One region of the Acidovorax sp. 107 genome, then DNA from elsewhere that is predicted to be linked to it. Evidence: predicted binding sites of a transcription regulator. Region 1 holds the regulator's gene; each other region holds the start of a gene.
What was found. Region 1 encodes HrcA, which represses chaperone genes, less so after heat shock. Its sites were predicted from a motif close to TTAGCACTCNNNNNNNNNGAGTGCTAA; they were not measured.
Positions count from the first base shown of each region.

Region 2: the regulator HrcA is predicted to act here: its motif matches at 1,130-1,156, upstream of rpoH (RNA polymerase sigma factor RpoH).
Region 3: the regulator HrcA is predicted to act here: its motif matches at 1,202-1,228, upstream of C8C99_RS19175 (co-chaperone GroES).

Region 1 covers NZ_QBTZ01000001.1:4,296,262-4,298,526, reverse strand. Annotated here, with positions in the region: gene C8C99_RS20075 (DUF6538 domain-containing protein) at 1-418, opposite strand, end outside; tRNA gene C8C99_RS20070 (tRNA-Arg) at 503-579, opposite strand; tRNA gene C8C99_RS20065 (tRNA-Ile) at 787-863, opposite strand; gene hrcA (heat-inducible transcriptional repressor HrcA) at 915-1,919, opposite strand; gene C8C99_RS20055 (recombinase family protein) at 1,929-2,265, opposite strand, start outside.
Region 2 covers NZ_QBTZ01000001.1:392,396-394,660, reverse strand. Annotated here, with positions in the region: gene C8C99_RS01945 (hypothetical protein) at 1-999, shown strand, start outside; gene rpoH (RNA polymerase sigma factor RpoH) at 1,187-2,128, shown strand; gene C8C99_RS01935 (tripartite tricarboxylate transporter substrate binding protein) at 2,243-2,265, shown strand, end outside.
Region 3 covers NZ_QBTZ01000001.1:4,119,399-4,121,663, forward strand. Annotated here, with positions in the region: gene groL (chaperonin GroEL) at 1-723, opposite strand, end outside; gene C8C99_RS19175 (co-chaperone GroES) at 820-1,110, opposite strand; gene C8C99_RS19180 (metal-sulfur cluster assembly factor) at 1,633-1,965, shown strand; gene C8C99_RS19185 (hypothetical protein) at 2,103-2,265, shown strand, end outside.

The DNA.
Region 1 (2,265 bases):
CAGCCTGGCCCAACTCAGCATCGACAGACTCAAGCGACTGCGACGGCACGACGAACCCGTTAGCAGCCCCGGGCGGAATCCGACAGTGGAGACCGATGCGCCCGGCGCTGGCGGCCCGCAGCAGATCACCCAGGTCAAAGCCCAACAGCTCCACCGCGCGCTGAAGCGACAGATGCCCGCCCGCCACCAGGGCCGGGCCACCACCGACCAATTTTTCAATGTCCACCCGCCCGCCTCCCAGCTCGAAAAGCTTCCGCCGCCACTGTGCCAGCAGCGCAGCCGCAACCACGCGCCCTGCGTGCTTGTCGGTGGTGCGGCATGACTGCACGAACTCGCGTCGCCCTGCCGCCTGACGCAGACGCGCCGGAACTGCAAGGCGCGCCCACCACACATCCCCACGCCGAAAGAAACCGTCCATGATCCACACCTTGTAGCGGTGTGGTGTAGCGAGGCGCCAAAATGGAAAAAGCCTCCCGTCTTTTCAGACGGGAGGCTTACCAATTGGTGCGGCTGGCAGGAATCGAACCCACGACCCCTTGGTTCGTAGCCAAGTACTCTATCCAGCTGAGCTACAGCCGCTAAGCTTTGAATTATAGCATGATTTTTTGGTCTCCCTCAAAATCTGCTTGCTTGTTGCTTGACGCCTCTTAGCAAGGCATTCGAACAACTCATCAATTCAGCGCTAGCTACGATTGTAATGCACGCTGAAGGCTCCAAAAAAACAAACTGCGCGATTCGGATTGAAAAAATGCGTTTGTTGTTAATACCTCGTCCAGCAAACGAGGGTGGTAGGGCGTGTTGGACTTGAACCAACGACCAAAGGATTATGAGTCCTCTGCTCTAACCAACTGAGCTAACGCCCCAAGCCATGCTCCAGCGCCATACAACGGGGCAAGCGCCGTATTGTAGGGCGTTTACTTGCGGTGGCTGAGGGCGTTGGAGACCAGCTTGGAAGTGATGTCCACAATCTGGATCATGCGGTCGTAGGGCATGCGCGTGGGGCCTATCACGCCCAGCGTTCCCACCACCTTTCCATCGACCTCGTAGGGCGAGCTCACGATCGAAAGCTCCTCAAATGGCACCACTTGGCTCTCTCCACCGATGTAGATGCGCACACCTTCCGCCTGGCTGGAAATATCCAGAAGCCGAAGAATCTGTGTCTTCTGCTCGAACAGGTCAAAAGCTCTGCGCAGATTACCCATGTCGCTGGAGAAGTCGCTGACTGACAGAAGGTTGCGTTCGCCAGAGATCACCACCTCGTCCTGCGCTTCTGAAAGCGCCTCAGAACCCACGTTGACCGCAGCCTGCATGAGCGATGCGATCTCCCCACGCAACACATCGACCTCGGACTTCAAGCGCTCTCGCACCTGCTCCATCGCAAGCCCTGCGTAGTGTGCATTCAGAAAGTTGGAGGCCTCTATCAGTTGAGACTGCGAATAGTCCACCTCGGTAAAAATCACGCGATTCTGGACGTCGCCCTCAGGGGACACGATGATGACCAGAAACCGCTTTTCAGAGAGTCGCAGAAACTCGATGTGCCGAAAGACCGAGGTACGCCGAGGTGCCATCACCACACCGACGAACTGGGAGAGGCTGGATAGAAGCTGCGCAGCGTTTGCAATGACCTTTTGTGGCTGTTCTGGGGCCAGTTGTGGTGGCATTACAGACTCTCGCTGTACCGTCAACATGGTGTCCACAAACAACCGGTACCCGCGCGCAGTAGGGATGCGACCTGCAGAAGTGTGCGGACTTGCAATCAGTCCCAGTTCTTCGAGGTCAGCCATGACATTGCGGATCGTGGCCGGCGACAAATCCAACCCCGACGCACGGGAAAGGGTTCGAGACCCCACGGGTTGCCCATCAGCGATGTAACGCTCGACCAGGGCTTTGAGCAACAACTTGGCACGGTCATCGAGCATGGAATGATTTTACTTTTGTAATCGAGTCTTCGCCCAACGCCCCCTGCCCTCATGGCGGTGGATGTGGTCGCGCAGGCTACTGATGGAAACGCTCAGCATATCCGCAAGAGTCCGCTGGTCGTACCAGCCCGAACGCCAACACGCTGCGGCCTGGGCAACATCATCATCTGCCAGAGCCCGCTTTCGGCCCCATGTCTTCCCAGCGGCACGAGCTGCCCGCTGACCAGCAAGACACCTCTCCCGGATCAATTCACGCTCAAACTCTGCAAAAGCAGACAGCAGGTGCAAGAACATGCGCCCCTGCGGCGTATCGGTTTCGATTGACTCTGTCAGCGACCTGAAGCCG
Region 2 (2,265 bases), 3.9 Mb from region 1:
GTCGAAGCCTGGGTGAGCGATCGCCGCCCCGCCAGCGCCCCTGGCCTCGCCCGAGCGGCCCCGGCGGTACAGATCTCCAGCGGCGCGCGCCTGGCCCGCGCCGCCCAGGAGGCCGCCGCCTCCACCCCTGCCGCAGATGCCGTGTCCAATAGCGGCCCGGACGACGGCCTGACGCCCCAACTGGCCATGATCCGCGACCTCATCGCTCGCATGACGGGCGTGCAGGTGCAGGTGTACACCGGCCAGACGGAACCGGCTCCATCAGGATCCGCCACACCCGCGAATCGCCCACCCACACCGCCGCCCGCCGATGCAGGTCGCCCCCGTGCCGGGTGGGGCCTGGTGGTGGAGCAACGCGAGGTGGTCGTAGAAACCGAAAACACCCAGTTCGCCGCCCAGGGCATGGTGCGCACTGCCGACGGGCAGGAAATCCGCTTCAGCCTGCAGCTGGACATGCAGCGCAGCTACCGCCAGGAATCGTCGTTCAGCCTGCGCCTGGGCGACGCTGCGGCGGTAGACCCGCTGGTCATCAACTTCGACGGATCGGCTGCGCAGCTGCAAAACCTGCGCTTTGCGTTCGACCTCGACAGCGACGGCCAGACCGAAAACGTGCCCCTGCTGGCAGGCAACCGAGGCTACCTGGCTCTGGACCTGAACCACAACGGCCGCATCGACAACGGTCAGGAGCTGTTTGGCCCCGGCACCGGCAACGGCTTTGCCGAACTGGCCGTATACGACAGCGACGGCAACGGCTGGATTGACGAGGCGGACCCTGTGTTCCAGCAGCTGCAGGTATGGACGCCTGAGGCCGAGGGAGCCGGCAACCTGCGTACCCTGGCCGACGCAGGCGTGGGCGCACTGTCCACCCGTGCCGTAGCCACCCCGTTTGCCCTGCGCACCGCCGACAACGCCAGTCTGGGCACGGTGCGGTCCACCAGCGCCTACCTACGGGAAAACGGCGGCGCAGGCACGGTGCAGCAGGTAGATCTGACTGTCTAAAAGAGGTGGCGGGGTGGTCGTTTACTATTATTTGTATAGCTACAAAGACATGATTCACTGGCACCTGATGGCGATTTCGCTCAAATTATGTCAAAGGGTTTCGATGAGCAACCCGACGGGAACTCCGGGCTTAGCACTCAATCACAGAGAGTGCTAACATCATGGCTTAGAGGAAAGGATTCCCGGAATGAACATTCAATCTGGAACCGCGACGATGTCTCTGGCACCCGCCAATCCGTGGGCGCTGGTGCCCCCCTTGGGCAACCTGGACGCCTATATTTCGGCCGTCAACCGCCTGCCCCTGCTCACGCACGAAGAAGAGCAGACCTACGCACGCCAGCTCAAGGACAACAACGACCTGGACGCCGCCGGCCGGCTGGTGATGTCGCACCTGCGCCTCGTGGTTTCGATTGCACGCCAGTACCTGGGTTACGGTCTGCCCCACGGCGACCTGATCCAGGAAGGCAACGTGGGCCTCATGAAAGCCGTCAAGCGCTTCGACCCCGATCAGGGCGTGCGGCTGGTGAGCTATGCCATGCACTGGATCAAGGCCGAGATCCATGAATACATCCTGAAGAACTGGCGCATGGTCAAGGTGGCGACCACCAAGGCGCAGCGCAAGCTGTTCTTCAACCTGCGGTCCATGAAGCAGGGCTTCAAGGCCGACGCCTCGGCCGCCGACGCTGCCACCCACCGCGACACCCTGTCCGACCACGAGATCAGCGCCGTGGCCGCGCAGCTCAATGTGAAGCGCGAAGAAGTCATCGAGATGGAAACCCGCATGGCGGGTGGCGATGTGCTGCTGGACCCGGCCCCGGCCGATGACGGCGAGCAGGCGTTTGGCCCCATTGCCTACCTGGCAGATGCGTCGCACGAGCCCACCGCCATGATCGAGTCGCGCCAGCGCGACGCCCTGGCCACCGACGGCATTGCCAACGCCCTGGCCAGCCTGGACGACCGCAGCCGCCGCATCGTGGAAGAGCGCTGGCTCAAGGTCAACGACGATGGCTCCGGCGGCATGACGCTGCACGATTTGGCCGCCGTGTACGGCGTGAGCGCCGAGCGCATCCGCCAGATCGAAGTGGCCGCCATGAAGAAGATGAAGAAGGCGCTGGCCGAATACGCCTGAGTCGGACAGGCAGCGGGGTTAACATCCCCGGCTGCAGAAGTTGCCTCGCGGGGCCCCAGTTCTGGGGCCCCGCGTCGTTTGGCCCCCCGAATATTCTCAAGGAGATTGCACCCTATGCCGTCACGTTCCGCCCTTTC
Region 3 (2,265 bases), 180 kb from region 1:
GGCGACTTGTTCCAGCGTAGGCAGCAGGTCGCGGATGTTGCTGATCTTCTTGTCGAACAGCAGCACGAAGGGGTTGTCCAGAATGGCGGATTGCTTTTCTGGGTTGTTGATGAAGTAGGGCGACAGGTAGCCGCGGTCGAACTGCATGCCTTCCACGACGTCCAGTTCGCTTTCCAGCGACTTGCCGTCTTCCACGGTGATCACGCCTTCCTTGCCAACCTTGTCCATGGCGTCAGCGATCAGCTTGCCGATGGTTTCGTCGGAATTGGCGGAGATCGAACCCACTTGGGCGATTTCCTTGGAGGTGGTGGTGGGCTTGGAAGCCTTCTTCAGTTCGGCGACCAGGGCCGTCACAGCCTTGTCGATACCGCGCTTCAGGTCCATGGGGTTGATGCCAGCGGCCACGTACTTGAAGCCTTCGCGCACGATGGCTTGTGCCAGCACGGTGGCGGTGGTGGTGCCGTCACCAGCGTTGTCGCTGGTCTTGGACGCCACTTCCTTCACAAGCTGGGCGCCCATGTTCTGCAGCTTGTCCTTGAGTTCGATTTCCTTGGCCACGGACACACCGTCCTTGGTCACGGTGGGGGCGCCGAACGAGCGCTCCAGCACCACATTGCGGCCCTTGGGGCCCAGCGTGACCTTGACCGCGTTGGCCAGGATGTTCACGCCTTCAACCATGCGAGCGCGGGCTTCGCCGCCGAAAACTACGTCTTTTGCTGCCATGTTTGGCTCCTAAAATTTGATTCAAATTGCCTGATAGCGCTTATTTGATAAGCGCTATTAGCTATGAAAAGATGAGTGATTCAGAGGGGCGAGAAATTATTTCTCGACCACTGCAAACAGGTCGTCTTCCTTCATCACCAGCAGCTCGTCGCCCTTGACCTTGACGGTCTGGCCCGAGTACTTGCCGAACAGAACGCGGTCACCGACCTTCACGTTCAGGGCAATCAGCTCGCCCTTGTCGTTCTTCTTGCCGGGGCCGACGGCCAGCACTTCACCTTGATCGGGCTTTTCAGCGGCGTTGTCGGGGATCACGATGCCGGAGGCGGTCATGGTTTCGCTTTCGATACGCTTGACGATCACGCGATCGTGCAGGGGGCGAAGGTTCATTGCATTGCTCCTGTTTTCAGTAAAAAAAGCTGAGGGACTCACACAGCCCCGGCCATCCGAGGCTGCCAAACTGCCAGCAGGGAGTGCAGTGTTAGCACTCGTCTGCGGTGAGTGCTAATGATACGGGCATTTGTGGCCATTTCAAGACACCCCGCCAATCAGGTGGGGCTTCTGAGCCAGTTGTTTGGAAAACGCCCGCCTGGGTGCAGTTTCCATGGGGCGCTGAGCGTTGCGCGGTGGATTGGGGGCAGGCTTTTGCTGCTTGGGGGGAACAAGTGCCGCGGCAAGGGTGAGAAAACGCCCTCGCAACCATCTCCGACTCGTATCGGTCTGCGCTTTTGATTGTTATCCATAATGCATGACAGCTGACTTTCCTTCAGGAGCCGCAATGTTCCAGTTCACAGCCTCGGCGCGAACATCCCCCGCGGGCGCCCCTCTGGCTCCCCTTCATGCGGGACCTATGGCTCATCCCCTTGTTGCTTTGTCGATAACGAGTGGGCGCCCCGCAGTGCGGGCTTTGCCATGAGCGAAGCGCCTTTCCCGTACGATGGTCCCGAGGAGTTGCGCCAACCCATAGTGGCGGCGCTGAGCCGGGTGGTCGATCCCGAGGTAGCCTTGAATGTGGTGGATGTGGGGTTGGTATACGGAGTCACCGTGGCGCAAGGAAAGCTGCATGCCCGGGTCACCATGACCTCTGCAGCGTGCCCCGTGACTGAGGTGATCCTTGAAGAAATCGAAGCTGAGCTGGATCGTGACATGCCACCGGAGTTGCTGATCCAGGTCGAGCTGGTCTGGGAGCCACCATGGTCCACAGACCGCTTGAGCGAGAGCGCCAAGCGCTTCATGGGGTGGTGACCACTCCGGCGGGTTCATCTCCCGCCAGGCCGCGAGCGGCGTCCACGCACGCCAGTCGCTTCGTCCCCATCCTTTTGATACTGGTTGCCATCTCGCTGCTGGGCGGCATCGCAGGGGGCCTGCTGCGAGCCGGTTGGGTGCTGTCCTTGCCCTTTTTGGGTGGCCATTGGTTAGGGAATGGAGCGGTGAGCCACGGGGCGCTGATGATTTGCGGGTTCATGGGCACCGTCATCGGTATCGAGCGAGCCGTTGCGGTCAAGCGGCACGCGGCCTGGCTGGCGCCGGTGGCCTCCGGGTGGG